DNA from 4 places in the Microbispora sp. NPDC046973 genome. Region 2 is predicted to be linked to each of the others. Evidence: riboswitches for the same ligand, from Rfam matches in the RefSeq annotation. Region 2 holds a riboswitch; each other region holds the start of a gene.
The links. A riboswitch is a leader RNA that binds a small molecule or an ion and turns the genes downstream of it on or off. The one in region 2 is predicted to bind cyclic di-AMP.
Positions count from the first base shown of each region.

Region 1: it holds a riboswitch for cyclic di-AMP, as region 2 does, so the genes downstream of both, ABZ860_RS02775 (C40 family peptidase) here and ABZ860_RS41640 (hypothetical protein) in region 2, are expected to answer to the same signal.
Region 3: it holds a riboswitch for cyclic di-AMP, as region 2 does, so the genes downstream of both, ABZ860_RS29025 (NlpC/P60 family protein) here and ABZ860_RS41640 (hypothetical protein) in region 2, are expected to answer to the same signal.
Region 4: it holds a riboswitch for cyclic di-AMP, as region 2 does, so the genes downstream of both, ABZ860_RS13320 (CHAP domain-containing protein) here and ABZ860_RS41640 (hypothetical protein) in region 2, are expected to answer to the same signal.

Region 1 is NZ_JBEYWQ010000001.1:565,945-568,120, forward strand. It holds gene ABZ860_RS02770 (MarR family winged helix-turn-helix transcriptional regulator) at 1-340, shown strand, start outside; gene ABZ860_RS02775 (C40 family peptidase) at 430-933, opposite strand; cyclic di-AMP (ydaO/yuaA leader) riboswitch at 1,064-1,221, opposite strand; gene ABZ860_RS02780 (peptidase domain-containing ABC transporter) at 1,453-2,176, opposite strand, start outside.
Region 2 is NZ_JBEYWQ010000056.1:3,775-5,950, forward strand. It holds gene ABZ860_RS41640 (hypothetical protein) at 305-1,216, opposite strand; cyclic di-AMP (ydaO/yuaA leader) riboswitch at 1,251-1,389, opposite strand; gene galT (galactose-1-phosphate uridylyltransferase) at 1,460-2,176, opposite strand, start outside.
Region 3 is NZ_JBEYWQ010000018.1:163,539-165,714, reverse strand. It holds gene ABZ860_RS29030 (amino-acid N-acetyltransferase) at 1-436, opposite strand, end outside; cyclic di-AMP (ydaO/yuaA leader) riboswitch at 828-981, shown strand; gene ABZ860_RS29025 (NlpC/P60 family protein) at 1,047-2,090, shown strand; gene ABZ860_RS29020 (LuxR C-terminal-related transcriptional regulator) at 2,149-2,176, opposite strand, start outside.
Region 4 is NZ_JBEYWQ010000005.1:207,015-209,190, reverse strand. It holds gene ABZ860_RS13325 (DUF305 domain-containing protein) at 26-625, shown strand; gene ABZ860_RS13320 (CHAP domain-containing protein) at 712-1,374, opposite strand; cyclic di-AMP (ydaO/yuaA leader) riboswitch at 1,676-1,818, opposite strand; gene ABZ860_RS13315 (dienelactone hydrolase family protein) at 2,131-2,176, shown strand, end outside.

The sequences.
Region 1 (2,176 bases), on a different contig from region 2:
GCTGTCCGCGATCGGCGCGACGCTGGCCCAGTGGGATGCTCTTCGGGCGATCAGCCGTTCTCCCGGGGCGTCGGCCCGGGAGCTGGCCGTGGCGACCTTCCAGACCGAGCAGGCCTTCGGAACCCTCGCCGGTCGGCTGGTGGCCCAGGGGTGGATCGAGCGCCGGCCCGGGCGCGGCCGGCGCATCGAGCACCATCTCACCCCTTCCGGGGAGCGGGTCCTGGAAGCCGGGCACAGGGTCGCCGACGAGGTGCTCGCCAGGTGTTACACCGCGTTGTCGGACGGGGACCGCGGGACCCTGCTTGCCCTGCTCCAGCGCCTCATCGCAGAGGACGCGTAGTCTCCGGCCTCTGGCCGGCCCTCGGCGGGGATTTCCCGGGTGGCGCGCCCCCGGGACATCCCCGCCGAGGAGGTCTCCCCGGCCCGAGGTCAGACCCCGGGGCGTACGGCGGTGAGGAAGCTGCTCCTCCAGTAACCGTTGAGCCTGTCGACACTGACCACCGCGCCGCTGTGGGGAGCGCTGATCACCTTCTTGTGCCCTATGTACATGCCCACGTGGCCGCCGCCGCTGGTGAAGATGAGGTCGCCGGGCTTGAGGTGCGCCAGGGAGACCCTCTTCTTGACGGCATCGAGCATCGACCAGGTCGTGCGCGGGAGCTTGACGCCGGCCTTGCGCCAGGCGAACTGGACCAGCCCGGAGCAGTCGAACGCCCGTGGGCCCGTGGCGCCCCATACGTACGGATCGCCGAGGTGCTTCTTCGCCACCTTGATGGCGCGCTCGGCCTTCTCCTGCTGGAGGGCCGACTTGGTGAGCTTCGTGTTCGCGGAGTCGTCCGCCGTGGTCGCCGCCGGAGCCTCGCCGTTGTACGGGGTGGTCACCGTGACGGGGGGCTCGGGCGGGATGACCGCCGAGGCGGGGGGCGGGGCTGTCACCGTCCCCGACATGGCGGCCGCGGGGAGCGCGCTCAGGGCTCCCACGGAGGCGGTGAGCGCGGCGCTACTGAGAGTGACGCAGGCAATGCGGAGCAGAGTGGTGGAGTTGGCAGACAGGGGATCTCTCCCTAGGGTCTTCCGCTTGCGCCTACCGGGTTAGCTGACGGATTCGGGCGGGGAAGTCGCCCTACGGCGCTGGCGCGCCGATTCACCCCAGACCTTCGTCGAAGGTCGATTGGTTCCCCGGCTCCGAGCCTCCTTGCTGCACGGATTCGGCATCACCGGCGCCCAGGGGGGCGGAGAGGACGTGGCGACGGTGACAGTGGATGTTCGTTTTCGAACACGGCCTGGCCGGGTTCATAACGGCGGTGTCACGGGGACCCCGTCGTTGGGCAAGGAAACTACCAAGTAGCCACATATTGCCGCAAAGGGCATGAAAAGGGTAAAGATCACATAAAAAGGATTAAAAGGTAAAACCCGCAGGTCAGGCGGCCCTTGGAGGGGCAAATGTGGCGCTCGTCACACTCGCCGACGGCGTCCGGGTGCGGGGGCGGGCGCCATGGCCCCGCGTGCGCCTCGCGAAAGATCGGCCTGGGCGGCGAGGAGCTCGGCGTACTTGCCGGGCACGGCCATCAGCTGCTCGTGGGTGCCGCGTTGGACGATGCGTCCTGAGTCGAGGACCAGGATGAGGTCGGCGTCCCTGACTGTGCTGAGGCGGTGGGCGATGATGATTCTGGTCTGGGGGAGCCGGGCCAGGTTGGCCTCGATGGCGGCTTCGGTGGTGCTGTCGAGGTTGCTCGTGGCCTCGTCGAGCAGGAGCACTTTGGGCCGGGACAGTACGGCGCGGGCCAGGGCCAGGCGCTGCCGCTGGCCGCCGGACAGGCCGCCGCCCTCGGTCAGCATGGTCTCGTAGTTCATGGGCATGGCCATGATCTCGTCGTGCAGTGCGGCCAGTTCGGCCGCCGCGACGACGCGCTCCAGTGGGGCGTCGGGGTCGTTGAGTGCGATGTTCTCTCGTATGGTGCCGTTGAACAGGGACGGGTCCTGGGTGACGACGCCGAACTGGCGGCGCAGGGTGCGCAGGTTGAGCTCGCTCGCGGGGACGCCGTCGTAGCGGATCTCGCCCTCGACCGGGGTGTGCAGGGCCAGCAGAAGCCGGGCCAGCGTACTCTTGCCGGAGCCCGAGGCGCCGACCAGCGCGACCTTCTGGCCCGGGTGGATCGACACCGACACGCCCCGGAGG
Region 2 (2,176 bases):
CCATGAGACGCCTGCAAGCCGGCCTCACGAATAGGCTCACGATCACGCCGATGTGAGGAGAAGTTGCTGTACGGGCCTGCTGTACACGAGCACGCGGTGAGGAGCGCCGATGGCGACTGAGGGAGGTCTCGATCCGAGTCGCTTGCCGCGAGGTGCGACGGGGTTCCGAGATTTCAGATCCGAGCCGCTGCCCTTGACGGATGCGCGGGTCTTCGCCTCAGCCTGTTACGCGGCTGCTCGGCTTGTGCGCGGCAGGGTTCTGGAGATCAGGCAGCCGGAGGTCCCCGGTAGACGGCTTGCGGGCTCAGTACATCGAGATGTGCACGTGGTCGTAGTGGTTGGCGGTGATTCCGCCGCGGTCGGACATGGTCCGCCAGCCCGGATGGCCGAGGTTGTAGATGCGCTGCTGCCAGATCACGTACATCACGCCCAGCTTCGGCCCGTTCTTGATGGCCCAGGCGGCCAGGGTGTCGCCGAGGGCCTTCATTCCGGGAGAGGGCATGGCGCCGCCCGAGCTCATCATGAAGTCGCAGGCGCGTCCGAGAGGATGCTCGCCGCTGTTCTCCGCTCGGTAGCAGCCGACCGGAAATTGGAGGTCGAAGTGCTTTTCGACCTCCGTGCGCATGAACCGCATCCGGGGCGTGATGTTGTCGGAGCCGCTGGGCAGCTCAGGCGCCCACGACCCGCCCGCGCGCTTTCCCGGCGCGATCGGGATCAACGCGTCGAGCTTGTCCTTGATCTCGTCGATGAGATCCTCGGCGTCCTCGCGCTGCCCGGCGACCTCGGCGGCCTGCGCCTTGAGCTGTGCGGTCAGCGTCTTGGCTGCGTCCGCGGCCCGCTGCCGCTCGGCGCGGACCTGGTCGAAGTGCGCGAGCCTCGCGGCCTGCTCCTCCTTGAGCTGGTAGTTCAGCGCCGCGGTGTTCATGTCGGGCAGCGCCATCGCGCTCTCGGTCTGGTAGCGCAGCCCGGCCATCTGCCGTACGGCGTCGCTGGCGGACTCGAAGTCGGCCTCGGCCTTGGCCAGCCGGCCCCGGGCCGCCTGCTCCTCCACGCGGGCCTTGGCCAGGGCGACGCGTTTGGCGTTGTAGTCGCCGATCAGCCGGTCGACCTTCTTCCGCAGGTCCGACAGCTCCTTCTTGAGCTGCTTCTCCGTCGGTTTGGGATCGGCCGCACCGGGCGCGGCCGTGCCGAACACGAGGGCGGCGGAGGCGAGCACGCCGACAGCCAGGGGGAACGCGCGGGGCAGAGCCCACTCCTCTCCATCTGCCGACCGGGTTAGCTGACGGGTTCGGGCTGGAGGAGCCCGGGCAGGCCACTGCCTTGACCCCAGGTGCGTGATTGGGTCCCCGGCTCCCGGGCGGGGCGCCCGGGATTAGGCGTACCGGTTGTGACGGCCGGTGTCAGGGATACTAGTGGTAAAGAAACGGTGGCTGCCACCGAAGTCGCAACCAATCGGAGATCAAGCCGTTATCGCCTCGCGAAGCATCCGAGCGGCCTCCTCCGGCAGCACGTCGTTGACGAAGGCGCCCATGGCCGACTCCGATCCGGCCAGATACTTCAGCTTGTTCGGCGCGCGCCGGATGGTGAAGAGCTGCAGGTGGAGATAGGCGAGGTCGCGCCGGTGGCTGACCGGGGCCTGGTGCCAGGCCGCGACGTACGGCATGACGACGCCGAACAGCCCGTCCAGGCGGCGCAGCACCTCGATGTAGAGCGGCGCGAAGGCGGCGCGTTCCTCGGGCGACAGCGCGGGGATGTCGGGCACCTGGCGGTGCGGGTAGACGTGCACCTCGAACGGGTATCGCGCGGCGGCAGGGACGAAGGCCGTCCAGTGTTCGTTGGCGGCCACCACCCGGGGGCCCCTCCGCTCGGCGGCCAGGACGTCCGCGAACAGGTTGCCGCCCCGATGGCGGGCGGCGGCGTCCAGCATCTGCCGCGTACGCGGCGTGACGTACGGATAGGCGTAGATCTGCCCGTGGGGATGCGGCAGCGTGATGCCGATCTCGGCGCCGCGGTTCTCGAAGCAGAAGACCTGCTCCACGCCCGGCAGCGAGGACAGCTCGGCCGTGCGGTCGGCCCACGCCTCGACGACCAGCTCGGCCTGCTCGTCGCTCAGGGAGCTGAACGACGCGTCGTGGTCGGAGGTGAAGCAGACGACCTCGCAGCGCCCGATCCCCGG
Region 3 (2,176 bases), on a different contig from region 2:
ACACCTCATGGGAGACGGGAGTGCCCTGGATCGGCCTGAAACCATGCCTGGCGAAGAACTCCACCGCGAACGTGAGGCAGAAGACCCTCCGCACCCCGAGGTCCCTGGCGGTCTCGATGAGCGCGCCGACGATCCGATGGCCGATGCCTCCGCCGCGTGCCGCGGGATCCACGGCGACGGTCCTGATCTCGGCCAGGTCCTCCCACAGCACGTGCAGCGCGCCGCAGCCGACGACCTGCCCGTCCGCCTCGGCCACCCAGAACTCCTGGACGTCCTCGTACAGCGTGACCGTGCTCTTCTTGAGCAGGCGGGGACCGACGCCCGAATACGCGTCGACGAGGCGCCGGATCGCCCGGACGTCCGGCGTCCTGGCCCGGCGCACCGTCACGGCCGTGGCACCCGGCTCGCTGGATGTCTGCGCGGCGACCTGCTCCATGACCGGTCAGCCTAGCCGCAGCGCGGCCGATCCCACTCGGTCGGCACGGAGCCTCCCCACGGATAACGGTCATTCCCAAACGCCACACCCGACATGAGTCCTGACTATGCGTAGCCGTAAGGATACGGACGGATGCGCGGCGACACCCAAAGGGGGCTGTCCAGGTTCGTCCCACTTTTTTCACCAGCCCGAGCAGCACATCGAAACCCTCAGATCGCTCTAAACGCAGGTGAAGGCGGATAAATCACCACCGAGCTCGTGACCCGACCGTGATCGTTTGGTTGTCAAACGTAGACGGGTTTCGGAGTTCTGGTTGAGCAAGAACTCGCCGTGCACTATCGTCCAGCGACGATGCCGGTCATCGTGAGCGCTCACGGCGACCGGGCGCCGAATCTTCGAAGCACCGAGTGCGAAGGGGAGCCGGGGACCCAACTGCAGGATCAGGATCGGTTCGGTCTCGGATCTACAAGGGGTGAATCCGCCAAGGTAGGGCTACTCCGGCCCGAACCCGTCAGCTAACCCGGTAGGCGCTCAGAAGTGCCCCGCTGTACGGCCCGTCTCGACGACGGACGCGCCGCGGGGCACACGTGGGAGAGGAGCTCGGTTGCGCATGCGTGGAGGACGGCCGGCGGGCAGGCACGCCCGCGGCCGACGGTCCGGAGCCGGCACGGCCGGTCCGGGTGCCATCCGCCGCTTCGCGTTCGTCGGCGTCGCGATCACCGCGATCACGTTCGGCGCCCCGGTGGTCCGCGCCACCGCCGACCCCAAGCCGAGCCTCAAGGAGCTCACAGCTCAGGTCGAGGGCCTCTACACCGAGATCGAGACGCTCACCGAGCAGTACAACGGCGAGCGGGTGCGCCTGAAGGCGGCCGAGCGGTCCGCCGATCTCGCCAAGAAGAACCTCGCCAAGAGCGAGGCGGAGCTCGAGGTCCGCCGGCAGAAGGCGAGCGCCCTCGCGCAGCACTCCTACATGACCAACGGGCTCGGCAACGCGCTCGTGCTCATCGACAGCGACGCCGACCCCCGGCGATACCTGGACCAGGCCTCCACGACGTACGCGCTGGAGTTGCAGCAGAGCCAGGAGGTCGCCGAGGTCACCAAGGCCATGGACGCCGCCGCACGGGCCAGGGAGAGCGCCTCCGCCCGGCAGACCGAGGTCAAGAAGCTCCTCAGCGGCCTCGACTCGCGGCGCGACAAGATCACCAAGCTGATCAAGAAGACCGAGAGCAGCCTCTACCGGCAGGTCTCCCAGACAATCGGCAGCGAGACGCGCTCGAGGACGTCGTTCCCCATCATCGGCGACGGCAAGGCCGCCCAGGCGGCGCGCTGGGCCCTCAGGCAGCAGCTCAAGCCGTACGTGTGGGGCGCCGAGGGGCCGGGCTCCTTCGACTGCTCGGGCCTGGTCATGGCGGCCTACCAGTCCGTGGGCATCAGCCTGCCCCACTACACGGGCGACCAGTGGACGGCCGGCACGCACATCCCCCGTGACCAGCTCCGCCCCGGCGACCTGGTGTTCTTCTACTCCGACCTGCACCACGTGGGCATCTACATCGGCAACGGCTACATGATCCACGCGCCGCGCACGGGAGACGTCGTCCACATCGCGAGGATCGCCGGACGGCCGTTCGCGGGAGCGGTGCGCGTCGCCGACTGAGCCCTCCCTCGCCGGAGCCGGCTGGGCCCTTCCTCGCCGGAGGGCGTCGCGTTCGCGGTCAGATGAGGCGGCGGCGTGCCGCCCAG
Region 4 (2,176 bases), on a different contig from region 2:
TTCAGACGTACGGAGGTGTCGGCCGATGAAGGGACGTGTTCTACCGGTGGCCCTGCTGACGGGCGGCCTGCTGGTCGGCGTGGGCGGCGCGTACGGCTCCGCCGCATCGGCCGGGACGCCTTCTCCGCCCGCCGCGCTCACCGCGCCTGCCGCCACGACGCCGGCCGCCGACCACAACGACCAGGACGTCATGTTCGCCCGGATGATGATCCCGCATCATCGTCAGGCGGTGGAGATGGGGAGGCTGGCCGAGGGCCGCGCGGCGGACGCCCGGGTCGCGCGGCTGGCCCGGCGGATCGAGGCCGCGCAGGCTCCCGAGATCCGGACCATGAGCGGCTGGCTCAGGGCCTGGGGTGAGCAGGTGCCCGGCGAGAGCCCGGCGCCGGCGCACCACGCCATGCCGGGAATGATGTCCCCCGAGGACATGCGGCGTCTCGAAGGGCTGTCCGGACGGGCCTTCGACCGGGCCTTCCTCACGATGATGATCCGGCACCACGAGGGCGCCGTCGCCATGGCCCGCGACGAACTGCGCAGCGGAATCTACGCGCCTGCCCGGCGGATGGCGGCGTCCATCGTCTTCAGCCAGTCCGCCGAGATCAAGGAGATGAAGAGCCTGCTGGGTTAGCGCGCCGCGACGGCCCGCGTCGACGACGTGCCCCTATGGTCCGCCGCCACGGGAAGGCGGACCGGTGGGAGGCCGGCGGTGGGAGGTCACCCGCGCTTGCGGTGCCGCCCGCCGGACGTCGCCGCCGCGGCCTTGAACCGGAGCCCGGTCACGGCGGTGGAGACCACCGCGAACAGCAGGCCCGCCGGCAGGACGGCGTCGCCGGGCGACCACACGACGTCGAGGGACTTCCCCTGCGTGGCCGCCATGTTCCTGGTCGCGGGCGCCGCGGCACCCTGGACGCTCGCCTTCACGGCCGCCACGGGCTGGATCGTCACCGGCGCCTTCTGCGCCCCCTTGACCTTGCGCGGCAGGCCGTACCCGACGATCTTGCTCGTGTCGCGCACCTTGCGCTTCAGCCACACGCCGTCGACGTTGCCCTCGATGGTGTGGACCTTGCCGCCGACGACCTTCTCGACGATGCCGACGTGGTCGATGTCGTGGATCTTCTTGGACCCCGACCAGTCGAAGAAGACCACGGCGCCCGGCTCGGGCTTGTCGCTCCAGGCGTGGTTCTTCTTGAACCACTTGGCGTGCCGTGTGGTCAGCGCGAACTCGCCGACATGGTCCTGCACCCCGGCCCGGTCCGCCGCCCAGGAGACGAACATGTCGCACCAGGGGGCGGTCTTGAAGTCGGGGTCCTTGGCGACGTTGTCGGCGTACCACTCGCCGAACTTCGTGTGTTTCCCGGCTCGCTCGCGGTAGCCCAGTTCCGGGCGGACGGCGTCGAGCAGCTCTCGGGCGATCGGATCGGTGGAAATCGGAGGCTCCTATGGCGCGCTTCGAGACATGACGAATCGAGACATGACGAACCGGCCCGCGGGGCGTGACGGCATGACGGCATGACCGTCCGAGGACACGGCCGCGGCGGGGCGGAATCAGAAACGGGAGATGTGGCAGCCCGTCACGGGCGCGCCATCACCCCGGAAGCCTGGAGACGTTCCAGGGCAGGCATGTGGTCCGGCGATGCGACGCGGACCGGGTGGGCAGGTGGAGCCGACACTCCACGCGCTCTCCTCTCCTTGGCCGCCTACCGGGTTAGCTGACGGGTTCGGGCCAGGAGTAGCCCTACCGGATGGTCCGGATTCACCCCAAGAGACGTGGGTCCCCGGTTCCCGGGATCGATGACTTCCGGGATTCGGCGGTCGCCGGTCGTCCTCGGGTTGAGGACCGCTCACCGGCGAGACACGGGAAGCTTAGTAGATAACAAGTAAGACACGACCAAAAAGGCGGCAAACGGCACGATTCTGGCCCCCACCGTTCCGCGCTTCCGCAGGTCCTCACGGTCGCGGACTGTCCGCGGTGAGATGCGCCACACAGCGCCCCGTACGGCACGAGCGCCCGCCCGGCGCAGTCATCGGTCCGCTGCCGGACGGCGGGATTACTTAGCCAAACTAACTACTAGGGTGGCTCCCGGCACCGCTTCTCACGGGCAGCGCTGTGATCAGAGGGGAAAGGGGATCTCGATGACGGACGCGATGTGGGCGGGTACGGTCGCCGTGACCGGGCACG